4 regions of the Micromonospora sp. NBRC 101691 genome follow, and region 2 is predicted to be linked to each of the others. Evidence: riboswitches for the same ligand, from Rfam matches in the RefSeq annotation. Region 2 holds a riboswitch; each other region holds the start of a gene.
What was found. Region 2 has a riboswitch for cobalamin ahead of QSK20_RS23780 (ABC transporter substrate-binding protein). Riboswitches for the same ligand answer to the same signal wherever they lie in the genome.

Region 1 (3,528 bases), on a different contig from region 2:
TGGGCTGATGCGCAAGCCGTCCCCGCGCCCGGCTCCGCCGCCGGCCTCCCCTGTCCCCGACGAGGTGCCGGACCAGGCTCCCCAGCAGGCACCCGACCAGGGTCCGCGCCAGGTCACGCCGGAGCCGCCGACCACCGAGTGGCCGCAGGAGGAGGCCCCGCCGATGACCGTCGGGGCGGCCCGCCCGGGTCAGGAGGACCGGGTCAACCGGCCGTTGGCGGTCTCCGCCGTGGTGGCCGTGGCGAGCATCGTCGGCGCGCAGATCGGCGCGGTGCTCGGCCTGCGCCGCCGGCCGGCGTCGTCGGCGGGCACCCGCGCCCCCCTGGGCAGCGGTCGCCATCGGCGTGACTAGGTCGTCGCTTGCGAAACGCTCGCTCGTCGACCGGTGCCGGCGGTTCGCGGTCACGCTGAGTACGCCAGCGTACGGGTAGAGGCGGATCCTGACGGTGAGTGGCCCGCGCCGACGTCGGGCATGCACCGGTGCGGGTCAGGCCAGGCGGGTCTGGAGGACGCCGTCGACGACCCGGGTGGCGAGCACCTGCTGGTCGTTGGCGGCCGGCCCGTGGACGACCTTGCCGCCGCTGTTCAACTGGAAGGCGCTGCCGTGCCAGGGGCAGACGACGCACGGGTGACCGTCGATCTCCTGCACCTCGCCCTGACCGAGCGGCCCGCTCTGGTGGGGGCAGCGTTCCAGCATCACGGTGACGTCGTCGCCGTGCCGGTAGACGATCACCGAGACGTCGTCGATCTCGCGGGTGACCAGTTCCCGGTCCGGCAGGGCGGACAGGTCGTCGAGCGGGTGCCAGCCGTCACCGATCAGGTGCGCCTCGGAGACGCTCTGGTTGACCTGCGCCCCCTGCTTGTACGCCAGGTGCCCGCCGAGGTACGCCCCGGCGCTCGCCGCGCCGAGTCCGAGGTACGCCAGCGTCCGCCCGAGGTTGTGCCGCCCGCTCAGCCGGGCGGCGAGCGACCCGGCGTAGCAGGCCAGGCCGACGGTGTTCGAGGCGGCGTGCACCAGCCCCACCCGGCGCTGCTCCCGGTTCAGGGCCGCCCAGTCGTTGAGCCCGGTCACGGCGGCCGGCAGTGCGCTGGCCGTACCGACGGCCACCAGTGCGGTCGCCGCCCGCCGCTGGCCCGGCATCGCGTCGAGGACGGCGGCGCTGATCCACGCGCCGACCGGCACCTGCACCAGCGCCGGATGCAGCGGATGCCCCAGCCAGACGCCGTGCAGCAGGTCACGGACGCGCTGCGGTCGGAGGGTGCTCTGGACCGCCCGCTGGAGGCGGTCGCCGACCCGGTCCAGGCCGGCGGCCTGCTCGATCCTCATCAGTAGTGCTCGCACCCGTACCGACTTCCCGGTCCGGGAGCCCGCAAACCGGGCGGCGGTGACCATTTCGCCGCCGCCCGGCGTGACCGGGCAGCCCGTCGACGGGTTCAGTCGCGCGGTGTCCACCGGTCGTCGTGGATCGCCTCGGCGAGCGGGCGGGCCTGCCGCCAGCCGTGCCGGGCCAGGTCCGGCACGGTCTCGAAGTGGGTGACCGGGCCGAGGCAGAGCCAGGCGACCGGCCGGATGCCGGCGGGGATGCCGAGCAGGTCGGCCAGCCAGGGTTCGCGGTAGAAGGAGACCCAGCCGACGCCGAGTCCCTCGGCCGTGGCGGCGAGCCAGAGGTTCTGGATGGCCAGGCAGGTCGAGTAGAGGCCGGTGTCGGCGATGGCGTGCCGGCCGAGCACCGCCGGCCCACCCCGCGACTGGTCGTGGGTGACGACGATCGACAGGGTCGACTCCAACACGCCATCGATCTTGATCCGGGCGAACCGTTCGGCCGCCTCGCCCGCCAGAGTGGCGGCGAAGACGTCCCGCTCGGTGCGGACGTGCTCGTGGAACCGGCGGCGCGTGTCGGCGTCCCGCACCACGACGAAGTCCCAGGGCTGGGAGTACCCGACGCTCGGGGCGGCGTGCGCCGCGGTGAGCACCCGGTGCAGCGCCTCGTCGGGCACCGGTTCCCCGGTGAACTGGGCGCGTACGTCCCGGCGGCGGTGGATGACGTCGTACAGGTCCATGGGCAGGCTCCCGCTGCGCTCGGCCCACCCGGGCAGGGGTGGGCGCGTGACGCGAGGCCGGTCTTCGGACTCCCGGATCGACGCCGTGCCGTCCGCCTTCCCAGCCCTCGCGGACCAGTGGCTGCGCTGTTCGCGCGTGGACGGTGGCTCCCCGGTCACCGCGGCGGGCCCGTGCCGGATTCGCACCGGCTTCCCGATTCTCCCCGCTCGCGCGGGGCACCTCACTGTGTCGTGCCGCCAGCATGGTAACCGGCGGACGGGATTCCGGTCGCCCTCCGCAGGGGTCGGACGGCATGCTGCACCCCATGTACGCGCACGCCCTCCGTTCACAGCCGGTTCCCGCCTCCACCGTCGCCCGGCTCGTCGGCACGGTCGGTCGTCCCGACGCCGTACCGCCGCCGGTGCTGATGCTGCTCGGGATGTTCTCCACCCAGCTCGGCGCGGCCGTGGCCAAGCAGTTGTTCGGCACCACCAGCCCGGGGGGCACCACCACGCTGCGGCTCGGCTTCGCCGCGCTGATCCTGCTCGCGATCGCCCGTCCCGGGCTGCGGCTGGGCTGGCGTACCGGTGGCCTGGTGGTCGGCTTCGGCCTGATGCTCGCGTTGATGAACCTCAGCTTCTACGCCGCGCTGCACCGGGTGCCGCTGGGCGTGGCGGTGACCATCGGCTTCGCCGGGCCGCTGCTGGTGGGGCTGGCCGGCAGCCGTCGGCTGCTCGACGCCGGCTGGGCGGTGCTGGCCGGCGGCGGCGTCCTGCTGATCAGTGGCCTGGGCGGGGCGTCGGTGGACGGCCTCGGGCTGTTCTTCTGCGTCGCCACGGCCGTCGGCTGGGCCGGCTACGTGGTGTTCGGCGGGGCGGTCAGCAAGCGGATCCCCGGCAGCCGGGGGCTGGCCCTGGGCATGGCCGTCGGCGCACTCGCCGTGCTGCCGTTCGGCGTCGCGGGGAGCGGCACCGCGCTGCTCGACCCGTGGATCCTGCTGCTCGGCCTCGGTGTCGCGCTGTTGTCGTCGGTGCTGCCGTACTCGGCGGAGATGTCCGCGCTGCGCCGGATGCCGGCCCGGGTCTTCGCGGTGCTGTTGAGCCTCGAACCGGCGATCGGCGCGCTGGTCGGGCTGGTCCTGCTCGGCGAGCTGCTGACCTGGCCGCAGTTCCTCGGGGTGGCCTGCGTGGTCGGTGCCGCGCTCGGTGCCACGCTGGTCCGCGCCGGCCGGGCCTGACCGGGGGTCTGGCGCGGCCCGGCAGGAGCCGGGCATCCTGGTCCGATGGGTGTGCGGGTCGAGCGCGACGGACCGGTGACCACGGTGATCCTGGACCGGCCGGCGGTCCGCAACGCCGTCGACGGCCCGACCGCCCGGGCGCTCGCCGACGCGTTCCGCGCCTTCGACGCCGACCCGACCGCCGCCGTGGCCGTGCTCTGGGGAGCGGGCGGCACCTTCTGCGCCGGTGCCGACCTCAAGTCCATCGGTA
Region 2 (3,528 bases):
TCCGTCCCCGGCCCCCAGGTGACCGACGCCGGCACCGGCGCCGGCCACTCGACCACCGCCCGCCAGGCGGTGGTGCCGGCGTACGCCGGTGGCGGGGTGTCCGGCCAGAGGCAGCCCCGTACGACGCTGCGCAACCCGTCCGCCCCGACCACCAGGTCGGCGCGGAGGGTCCGCGTCACCCCGGCCCGGCGCACGTCGACCTCGGCTCCGTGGTCGTCACCGCGAACCGCCCGCACCTCCGCGCCGCCGTGCAGGGTGTCCGCCGGCAGCGCCTCCCGCAGGATGCGGTGCAGGTCGACCCGGTGGACCCCGAGCGTGGTGGTGCCCAGCCGGCGTGCCATGTCGGCGCTGTCCATCCGGGACAGCCAGCGGCCGGTGGGGGTGCGCAGCCCGCCGGTCGGTCCGACCCGGCCGGCGGCGCGGACCCGGTCACCGAGGCCGAGGGCGTCGAGCGCGCGCAGCGCGTTGGCCATCATGGTGAGCCCGGCACCCACCTCGCCGGGTTCCGCGGCCCGTTCCAGGACGGTCACCCGCCACCCGGCCCGAAGCAGTCCGACCGCCGTGGCGAGGCCGCCGATGCCACCACCGACCACCACCGCCTGAGAACCTCTCACGCCCGCCATCCTTCTACAGGTGTAGAAGGCCATACTACGGCGGACGGACCACCAGGGAGGGGCACAGTGACGGGCCGGGCAAAACGGGTTGAACTGCTGGCGGACGCGGCCATCACGCTGATCGCCGAGCGGGGGATGCGCGGGCTCACCCACCGCGCGGTCGACGCCCGAGCCGAAATGCCGGCCGGCACCACATCGGCGTACCTGCGGACCCGCCGGGCCCTGGTGGAGGCGGTGGTGCAGCGCCTGGTCGACCTGAACCGCGTCGACTTCGCCGCCCGCCGGCTGCCGGTCGACGCACCCGCCGGAGAACGGCCACCGCTCACCCCGGCGGACCTCGACCGCCTCGCCACCGGCATCGCCGCGCTCTTCGACACCTGGCTCAGCACCGGCCGGGACCGGGTCCTGGCCCGGTACTCCTGCCAACTGGAGGCCACCCACCACCACGGGCTGCGGCAGATCCTCGAACACGGCACCGTCATGCGGGAACAGGCCCGCGACATCCTCGCCCGAGCCGGCGCGGCGAACCCGGACCGGCAGGGCGACCAGTTCCTCGCCTTCGTCGACGGCCTGCTCTTCGACCGGCTGGTCGGCACCGGCGGGCTGAGCGCACCCATCCCCGGCACCGAGGAGAGCCGCGCCGACCTGCGCGACGCCATCCGCAGCCTGCTCCGCGCGCTGACCGGCCGCTGATCCGCAACGGACGCCCGCCCGGCCGCCTGCCCGTCGGGACGCCCTGCCGCCACCTGGGCGGCGTCCGCTGGGGCATCCGGTCGTCGGCTGTGGACCGATATGTCGATCATCTTCGTGGCGTTCGTCACCGTGACACCCCGGCGGGCCAGCGGCTAGGGTGACGCTGCCGTGGTGCTCGGGAAGCCGGTGAGATACCGGCGCGGCCCTCGCCACTGTTATCGGGAAGTCCGCGACCCTCGTCGTCAAAGAGGCCACTGGGCGTACGCCTGGGAAGGCCGGTCACGGACGCACCACCCGTAAGCCAGGAGACCGGCCACGGCACTGTGACGAACCGTCCACGAGGTGCTGGAAGGCGATCCCGATGCGCGAGCGTGCTGTCTGGTCCACCCTGTCCCGGCGTGCCGCCGCGCCGCTGACCGTTCTGGTCCTCCTGCTCGGAGGCTGTGGTGCGGCGGACGACGACCCCGCGACCGCCCCGGCGTCGGCCGCCCCGGTCAGCGTGACCAACTGCGGCACGCCGGTCACCGTGGCCGCGCCGCCGAAACGGGCGGTGACGTTGAACCAGCCGGCCACCGAGATCATGCTGGCCCTGGGCCTGGCCGACCGGATGGCCGGGACTGCGTACCTGGACGACGCGATCCTGCCCGAGTACGCCGACGCGTACGCCACGGTGCCGGTGCTGGCCAAGGAGTACCCGGCCCGGGAGAAGCTGCTGGAGGCGGAACCGGACTTCGTCTACGGCTCCTTCCAGAGCGCCTTCGGTGACGAGGGGGCCGGTGACCGGGCCGAACTGGCGAAACTCGGCGTCGGCTCGTACCTCTCCCCGGCCGGCTGCCCGGCACCGCACCGGCCGGCGAAGCTCACCACCGACCACGTGTTCACCGAGATCCGCGACATCGCGGCCATCTTCGGTGTCCCCGAGCGGGCCGAGAAGCTCATCGCCGACCAGCGGACCCGGCTCGCCGCCGCGGCGGACCGGATCGACGACGCCGCGAAGCTCTCCGTGCTCTGGTGGGACGCGGGCACCGACGCCCCGAGCGTGGGGGCCTGCTGCGGCGGCCCGGGCATGATCATGTCGGCGGTCGGCGTCACCAACGCCTTCGCCGACCTGACCGGAGCGTGGGCCGACAGCGGTTGGGAGACGGTCGCCGACCGCGACCCCGACGTCATCGTGCTGGTCGACGCGACCTGGGACACCGCCGCCGCGAAGCGGACCTTCCTGACCGGCCACGCCACCCTGCGGCACCTCGGGGCGGTGGCGGGCCAGCGGTTCGTGGTCATCCCCTTCTCGTCCACCTCCGCCGGGGTGCGGCTCGTGCTCGGTGTCGAGGCGCTCGCCGACGGCGTCGCCGGGCTCGGCGAGGGGACCGGACGCTGACCACCGCCACCGTCCCGACCGTCCCCGCCCCGGCCGGGGTCCGGCCCCGCCACCCGGCCGGGGCGGCCCTGCTGGTGGGCGGGCTGCTGGTGGCGCTGGTGGCCTCGATCGGCGCGGCGGTCACCGTCGGACCGGCCGACATCTCGATCCGTACCGTGTGGACGGTGGTCGGCGACCGGCTGGGCCTGGTCCACTCCGACGTGCCGCTGCTGCGCGAGCACATCGTCTGGCGGCTGCGGCTGCCCCGGGTGCTCGGCGCGGCGGTGGTCGGGGCGGGACTGGCGGCGGTCGGCGCGGTGATGCAGACCGTCACCCGCAACCCGCTGGCCGACCCGTACCTGCTCGGGGTCTCCTCCGGGGCGTCGCTCGGCGCGGTCGCGGTCCTCGTCGTCGGGCTCGGCGGCGGGATCGCCTCGCTGACCGGCGGCGCGCTGGCCGGCGCGCTCGCCGCGTTCCTGGCGGTGATCGCGGTGGCCGGCCTGCGCGGCGCCCTGGATCCCACCCGGGTGGTGCTCGCCGGGGTGGCCGTCGCCCAGCTCTGCGCCGCCGCGACCTCGTTCGTCATCATCTGGGTCGCCGAACCGCACGCCACCCAGAGCATCACCTTCTGGCTCTCCGGCTCGATGGCCCGGGTCGACTGGTCGGCGCTGGCCTGGGCCACCCCGATCCTGGTGGCGGTGCTCGCCCTGGTGGCGGTGTACGCCCGGCTGCTCAACGCGTTCGCCTTCGGCGAGGACGCCGCCGCCGCCCTGGGCGTGCCGGTCAGCCGGGTCCGCTGGCTGCTGCTGGTGGCGACCGCCCTGCTCACCGCCGTGCTGGTCGCGATCAGCGGGGCGATCGGCT
Region 3 (3,528 bases), on a different contig from region 2:
CCATGATCGCCAACGTCTCTCCGGTGGGCACGTCCAGGTCGACCTCGTCGACCGCGCGTACCAGCGTGTCGTTCGAGCCGTACCGCTTGGTCAGTCCGCGGGCCCGCAGCGCCATCGATCCGGTCATGCCTCCGCCTTCCGCCCAGTCCGATCACGCCCGGCCCACATGCGCTCGCATGCCTCCAACCACTCCAGGTCGGCCCGCAGCCGCAGCACGACGCCCTCCAGCAGCAACCCGGCAACCGGATCCACCGACCGGTCCAGCGCCGCGCGCTGGGCGTCGCGCAGCCGGCGCAGCACCTCGCGCCGCTGCGCGTCGACCAGCGCCACGGGATCAGCAAGCCGGCCGGCCGCGGCGGCCACCAGCTTCAGGTGAAACTCCGCGAGGTCCGGCTTCGGCCAGCTCACCTCGGCCAGCCAGCCCGCCACCCGCTCCTGTCCGGCCGGGGTCAGCGCGTACACCCGGCGGTCCGGCCGGTCCGGCAGCCCCTCGGCCCGCTCCGAGGTCACCAGCCCGGCCTTGCCCAGCCTGGCCAGCGCCACGTAGATCTGCCCGGCGTTCATCGTGTCGCCGATCGGGCCCAGCGCGGCACGCATCCGGCCGCGCAGCTCGTACCCATGCGCCGGCTCCTTCGCCAGCATGGCCAGCACCACGTCCTGCATCCAGGCACTCCCCATTCGCTCCGGACCGCTAATAGATAGCCGGTAGCTATAGCGCTGTCAAACCGATGGCGGGATGTACGGGCGCAGCCGCCAACAACCTGAGGGGTGTTCTGCGTTCAGTGCCAGGATCCCTGGCCCCCAGACATTCCTTGCCCACATGGGCGAAGGTCCGGCGGGCTGGACAGCTGCCACGTCCAAGCGCCAGGCCTATGAAGATCAGGTCCAGCGAGAAGCCCGATCTTCTCGAGTCAGAGGATCTTCTCGCCAGATCACAGTGGCGAGGACCGTGCCGGGCTCACACCGGCTTCCCTCATGCATCGCGGGGCCGACCCTAGCAAGGGCCGCCGTCCAACCACATAGGACCTTGCGCCGTGTCCTGCGCCACACCCATCAAAGCCCTGAAGCCGGCGGCGCGGATGCGTGCCGACCGCCAGAACCGCCGGCATTGACAGCTGCCGTGGTGAAGCAGAAACTGTGGGCCATAACTCAAGACGTGAACACGCGTGGGGGAAGTCCGGTCGAATTCCGGCGCTGGCCCGCAACGGTAGGCCGTCCAGGGTGTCCACCCTGGCGGCGAGCCCGAATACCCGCCGTGTCCGCGTATCCCGCTCCTCAACCCGTCGTGGCCCACGGGTCGGAGTCTCGACGGCTGCCCTCGTTCGGCGACCGGTCGAGATCTGACGACCACCGGGCCGGAAAGGCGCGTGACGATGGTCGTCCGCCTGAGCCGGCACCGCCTGCTCACCCTCCTTTGCGGTGTCCTCACCGTTCTCACGCTCGTCACACCCGTCCTCATCACGCCCGTGCAGGCCGTGGCCAACCGGTCCGACGCCGCAGCCGGCTGGCTGGCCCGGCAACTCGTCGACGGTGAACGGTTCGAGGTCGTCTTCGATGGTGTCGCCTACCCCGACCCCGGACTGACCCTGGACGCGGTGTTCGCCTTCGCCGCGGCCGGCGTCGCCGACGACCCGGCAGCCCGGGCGCTGGCCTGGGTCACCCGCCCCGACATCCGCGACGGCTACCTCGGCGACGGCACCACCGAGGCGTACGCGGGAGCGACCGCCAAGCTAACCCTCGCCGTGCAGGTGCGCGGCGGCGACCCGACCGCCGTGGGCGGACTCGACCTGGTCACCCGGCTGCGGTCGCTCCAGGCACCGAACGGCCGGTTCACCGACCGGTCCGCGTACGGCGACTACAGCAACGCGTTCAGCCAGTCCTTCGCGATCCTCGCGCTGGCCCGGACCACCGCCGGCCTCCCACCCACCGCAGGCGAGTGGCTCGCCGGCACCCGATGCCCCGACGGCGGCTACCCGGTGCTGCCGGGCCAACCGACGTGCGTGTCCGACGTGGACGCCACCGCCCTGGCGGTGCAGGCCCTGCGGGTCGCCGGCCGACCGGCCGACGCCACCGCCGGACTCCACTGGCTGGTCTCCGTGCAGCGCACCGACGGGGGCTTCACCAACGCGTCCGGCACCGCGAACGCGAACAGCACCGGGCTGGCCGCCCAGGCGCTGCGCGACGGCGGCCGACCCCTGGCCTGGGCCCGGGCCCGGGGGTTCCTGGTCGGACTCCTGGTCGGCTGCGCCGGTGCGCCCGCCGACCGGGGGGCGGTCGACTTCGACGGCGGCGCCCTCGACCGGGAGACCCTCAACCGGGCGACCACCCAGGCCGTCCTCGGACTGACCGGGGTCGGATACCCACGGCTCGCCGCCGTCGGTGCCGACCTGGACGCCCCCACCCTGCTCTGCCGCTGAACCCCGGAACAACCGTCCCGATCGAAGGAGCATCCGTGTCCCGTTTTCGTCCCTCCCGTCGTGGCTGGCTCGTCGGCCTGATGGCCGCAGTCCTCGCCGCCGGCCTGACCGCCGCCGAACCCGCACCACGCCCGGCCCAGGCCGCCGCCTGCACCGGCACCTCCGGCGTCACCGTCGTGGTGGACTTCACCGCCCTCGGCGGGGGAGTGCAGGTCGCCTGCGCACCCGGCGACCCGGCCACCGGGCTGGCCGCCCTGCAGGGCGCGGGCTTCACCGTCACCGGCACCCAGCGCTGGGGGCTGGCTTTCGTCTGCCGGATCAACGGCCTGCCGACCTCCGCGACGGACCCGTGCGTCAACACCCCGCCGGTCACGGCGTACTGGTCGTACTGGCACGCGCCGAGCGGCGGCGCCTGGTCCTACAGCAGCTCGGGGGCAGGCAGCTACAACCCCGCACCCGGTAGCGTCGAGGGCTGGTCCTTCGGATCGGGATCGGCGCCGAGCATCCCCGCCCCGTGACCGGCCAGCCGCGCTGACCCTCGACGGCATCGGGCGCCGGCACCACCGTCTAGCGTCGCGTGACGGTCGGGCGGTATCGTGTCGGCGCCCGGTCCATCCGGGCCACAACTGCATACGTCCTGTGTGGGGGGAAGCCGGTAGAAGCCGGCGCTGACCCGCAACCGTGAGCGAGGCCCACCTCGCGAGCCGGAATGCCCCGCCCGGGACGAGCGGCTTCCACTGTCGAGGTTCACAGGGTGAAGTCCGGCCACCGCCGAGGCCCGTCACCCCGCTCACGATGCACGCGAGCGGGTTTTTCGTGTCCGAGGTGCCCTCCGGAGCTCACCGACCGCTCCGCGAAAGGCACCCACCATGCCCCTGGCCCGGCTCCGACGTCCCGGTCTCGGCGTCGCCACGACGACCGCGCTCGTCGCGCTCGCCGCCACCGCACCCAGCCTCGCGGCCCCGTCCGCCACGGCCGAACCGGCCGCCGCCCGCGACGCCGCGACCTGGCTGGCCGACGAGTTCACCGATGGCGCACTGCCCGGCCCCTTCGGCGGCCAGGACTGGGGCCTGACCATCGACGGTCTGCTCGCCCTGACCGCCGCCGGCAC
Region 4 (3,528 bases), on a different contig from region 2:
GCTGGTCCGCCTCGGCCACCCGGTCACCGCCGTCGACGAGTCACCGGAGATGCTCGCCCGCATCCCGTACACCGTCACGGTCCGATCGACGATCGAGGAGCTGCGGCTGCCCGGCCGCTTCGACGCCGTGCTGCTCGCCTCGCACCTGATCAACGACCCGGACCGCCAGCTCTGCGTCCGGTGGCTCGCCACCGCCCGCCGGCACCTGACCGTCGGCGGAAGCCTCCTGCTGCAACGGCTGGACCCGTCCTGGTTCGACACGCCCCGACCCGCCTACGTCTACCAGGACGGACTGGAGATCGTGCTCGTCGAGGTGCGCCGACCCACGTCGCGTCAGGTGGCGGCGACCATCCGGTACCGACTGGAGGGCCTCGTCTGGTACCACCGGTTCACCGTCGAACGGGTGGACGACGCCGACCTCGACGAGTTGCTGGCGCTGGCGGGCCTACGCCGGACCGGGTTCGTCAGCGCCGACCGGACCTGGGTCCGGGCGGACCCGGCCGACCACATCGGCGCCGCCGTCCCGGACGCCGGTGCCGCGGTCGTGGCCCACATGCCGGACAAGCTGGGTGATGCGGCACCCCGGTAGCCGGATGGCGGCCGCCATGACGCCGCCGGCACCGGCCCCGACCCAGGATGATGGTGCTCGGCGCGTGCCGGCGGGCGGGTCTGACCACCGGCACGAATTTCTCCTGGTGGGCTTCACCGATCCCACGGAAGTGGCGTAGGACACAGTCAAGAGTCCTATGTGGTGTGGTGGATGCCCTTGCTAGGGTCGGCCCCGCGATGTGTGAGGGAAGCCGGTGTGAGCCCGGCACGGTCCTCGCCACTGTGACCGGGTAGTGATCCCCATATGGGCCACTGGGCGCAAGCCTGGGAAGGCCGGGGTGAGCGTTGATCCGGGAGTCAGGATACCTCCACTCGCACATCATCGATGTTGATCTACGAAGGATGGATCAGATGCACATGGCCTCGTCCGGTGCCCGCGCGTCGACCGCCGCCTGCTGGTCGCGCCCCGAACGACGCTCCCGTAGAAGCTGGCACCGAAGCCGCTGACCTGTCTTCGTCATGGTCTGCCACGACCGCTGTGGGACGTGCGCCGCGCGCAGTCGTGCTCGCCGGCGTGGTGACCCGCTCTGGTCCACGACTCTTCCCGGCCGGTCCCTGCCGGGACGCCGTGGGCTCCGTCTTCCACCCGAGCAAGGAGCTTGTCCCGTGAACAGACGTAGCGATCGCGTGGCCGGGGTCGCCGACCGGCGCGCGGTGCTCAAGGGTGTGATGTCCGGCGCCGTGCTGCTCGGCGTGCCCGGATGGGCCGGATGCGGGACACGGGAGCCGACGGCGGCGCAGGGCGGGTTGCCGCGCCGGGGCGGGAGTCTGCGGGTCGTCACCTCGGGGGCAAGCACCACCGACGACGTGCTCGACCCGCATCTGGCCGGCTCGTGGGGCGGTGGAGCGGTGGCGAAGAACATCTTCGACAAGCTCGTCGCCTACGACAACGACCTGACTCTGCGTCCACGGTTGGCCGAGCGCCTGGAGCCGAACGCCGACGGCACGGTCTGGCGGATCGTGCTGCGTAAGGGCGTGGTCTGGCACGACGGCAAGCCGCTGACCGCCGATGACGTCCTGTGGAGCGTCAAGCGGATCATCGATCCGGCGAACAAGCTGCCGGCCGCCGCCGACCTCGCCATGGTCGACCTCGCCGGATCGCGACGGGTCGACGACCTGACGGTGGAGTTGCGCATGAAGCAACCGATGGCCGATCTGGGGGCGCTGCTGGCCGGCTGGTACGTCTACGTGGTCCAGAACGGCACCACCAGCTTCGACAAGGCCCACCCGCCCGTCGGCACCGGCCCGTTCCGGTTCGACAGTTGGACGCCGGGGGAACGTACCCGACTGGTACGCAACGACCGCTACTGGGAGCCGGGAAAGCCCTACGTCGACAGCGTGGAGATCCTCCTCGCGGCGGAAGCTGACGCCCGGCTCAACGTGTTCCTCTCCGGGCGGGCCGACATCGTGCACCAGTTGTCCCATGTGCAGGCCAAGGCCCACCAGGGCAACCGACAGATCGGTATCCGCCAGTCCCCGGTCGGGACCATCCACGCGTTCAACATGCTCATCGACCGCGAACCGTTCGACGATCCCAGGGTGCGTGAGGCGTTGAAGCTGGCGGTGGATCGCCAGGCCATCGTCGACGCGGTGTTCTTCGGCTACGGCGAGGTCGGCAACGACCTGTACGGCAAGGGCGCGCCGAACTACGCCGACTCGATCCCGCAGCGGCCCCACGACCCGCAACGGGCGCGGGCGCTGCTGCGCGAGGCCGGCAGGGAGAACCTGAAGGTCACCCTGCACACCGCCGACGTCACTCCCGGGTACGTGCAGGCGGCGCTGCTCTACGCCGAGCAGGCCAAGCAGGCGGGCATCACCATCGAGGTGGTGAAGTCGGAGCGCTCGTCGTACTGGAGCGACGTGTATCTCAAGCAGCCCTTCACCCAGACCAGCTGGGGTAGCTACGCGCTGGAGTGGTTCTACGGTCAGGCGGTCGTGTCCGACGCGCTCAGCAACGAGACCGCCTGGAAGCGCCCCGCCTGGGACGCGAGATTCGCCGTCGCCCGTGGCACCATCGACCCGGCGGTGCGCAGGGAGCGGTACCGGGAACTGCAACAGGAACTCTGGGCCGACGGCGGATACATCATCCACTCCTACGCCAGGTGGCTCGACGGGGTGAGCCCTCGGGTGCGGGGTTTCACGGAGGCCACCGTCGCCAGCGACGACTGGTGCAACTACGCCGGCGTGTGGTTGTGACGTCCGGCCCCGGGCCCTGGTTGCCGTGGTGGGACCGCTTTCCGTTGGGCCGCCATCTCGCCGGACGACTGTTGAGCGCCGTCGTCGTGATCGTCGCCGCCTCGGTGGTGATCTTCGGGGCGATGCAGTTGCTGCCCGGCGACGCCGTCGACGTCCTCCTCGCCAAGGGTGCCGGCTCCGGCGGTGGCACCGCCGCGCAGAAGACGGCCCTGCGCGCCGAGCTCGGTCTCGACCGGCCCCTGCCCGAGCGGTACCTGGACTGGATCGGCGATGTCCTGCGAGGTGACCTCGGCCGGTCCGTGTTCTCCGGCCGGCCGGTCACCGAGATCGTCGCCGACCGGCTCCGCAACACCCTGACACTGGCAGCGGTGGCGACCGCGGTGCTCGTCCCGGTCGCGGTCGGCCTCGGCGCCTGGGCCGGTGCCCGTGCCGGTCACGCCCGCGACCGGGCCGTCACCGTCACCGCCGTCGTCGTCGGCGCGCTACCCGAGTTCGTCACCGCCACGCTGCTGATCGCGATCTTCGCCTACGCCTGGCCGGTACTGCCGGCCGTGTCCATGCTCGACCCCGGCGCCAACCCGTTGTCCGCTCCCGAGGCCCTCGTGCTGCCGGTCCTCACGCTGGTCGCGGTGATGGCCCCACAGACGATCCGGATGGTCCGGGCGCAGGTGGCCGAGGCGATGGCCTCGGACTACGTGAGGATGGCGCGGCTGCACGGCGTGG

Region 1: another riboswitch for cobalamin. It lies ahead of bluB (5,6-dimethylbenzimidazole synthase); the one in region 2 lies ahead of QSK20_RS23780 (ABC transporter substrate-binding protein).
Region 3: another riboswitch for cobalamin. It lies ahead of QSK20_RS21595 (prenyltransferase/squalene oxidase repeat-containing protein); the one in region 2 lies ahead of QSK20_RS23780 (ABC transporter substrate-binding protein).
Region 4: another riboswitch for cobalamin. It lies ahead of QSK20_RS19500 (ABC transporter substrate-binding protein); the one in region 2 lies ahead of QSK20_RS23780 (ABC transporter substrate-binding protein).

Annotation. Positions count from the first base shown of each region.
Region 1 covers NZ_BSTB01000005.1:103,939-107,466, forward strand. Annotated here, with positions in the region: gene QSK20_RS11010 (LysM peptidoglycan-binding domain-containing protein) at 1-352, shown strand, start outside; gene QSK20_RS11015 (Rieske (2Fe-2S) protein) at 488-1,342, opposite strand; gene bluB (5,6-dimethylbenzimidazole synthase) at 1,435-2,061, opposite strand; cobalamin riboswitch at 2,114-2,285, opposite strand; gene QSK20_RS11025 (EamA family transporter) at 2,355-3,278, shown strand; gene QSK20_RS11030 (crotonase/enoyl-CoA hydratase family protein) at 3,324-3,528, shown strand, end outside.
Region 2 covers NZ_BSTB01000017.1:141,636-145,163, reverse strand. Annotated here, with positions in the region: gene QSK20_RS23790 (FAD-dependent monooxygenase) at 1-614, opposite strand, end outside; gene QSK20_RS23785 (TetR/AcrR family transcriptional regulator) at 681-1,307, shown strand; cobalamin riboswitch at 1,460-1,639, shown strand; gene QSK20_RS23780 (ABC transporter substrate-binding protein) at 1,669-2,685, shown strand; gene QSK20_RS23775 (FecCD family ABC transporter permease) at 2,760-3,528, shown strand, end outside.
Region 3 covers NZ_BSTB01000015.1:24,013-27,540, forward strand. Annotated here, with positions in the region: gene QSK20_RS21585 (ABC transporter ATP-binding protein) at 1-127, opposite strand, end outside; gene QSK20_RS21590 (PadR family transcriptional regulator) at 124-663, opposite strand; cobalamin riboswitch at 1,147-1,272, shown strand; gene QSK20_RS21595 (prenyltransferase/squalene oxidase repeat-containing protein) at 1,374-2,417, shown strand; gene QSK20_RS21600 (SCO2322-related protein) at 2,498-2,935, shown strand; gene QSK20_RS21605 (prenyltransferase/squalene oxidase repeat-containing protein) at 3,287-3,528, shown strand, end outside.
Region 4 covers NZ_BSTB01000012.1:149,835-153,362, forward strand. Annotated here, with positions in the region: gene QSK20_RS19495 (class I SAM-dependent methyltransferase) at 1-589, shown strand, start outside; cobalamin riboswitch at 741-936, shown strand; gene QSK20_RS19500 (ABC transporter substrate-binding protein) at 1,216-2,805, shown strand; gene QSK20_RS19505 (ABC transporter permease) at 2,802-3,528, shown strand, end outside.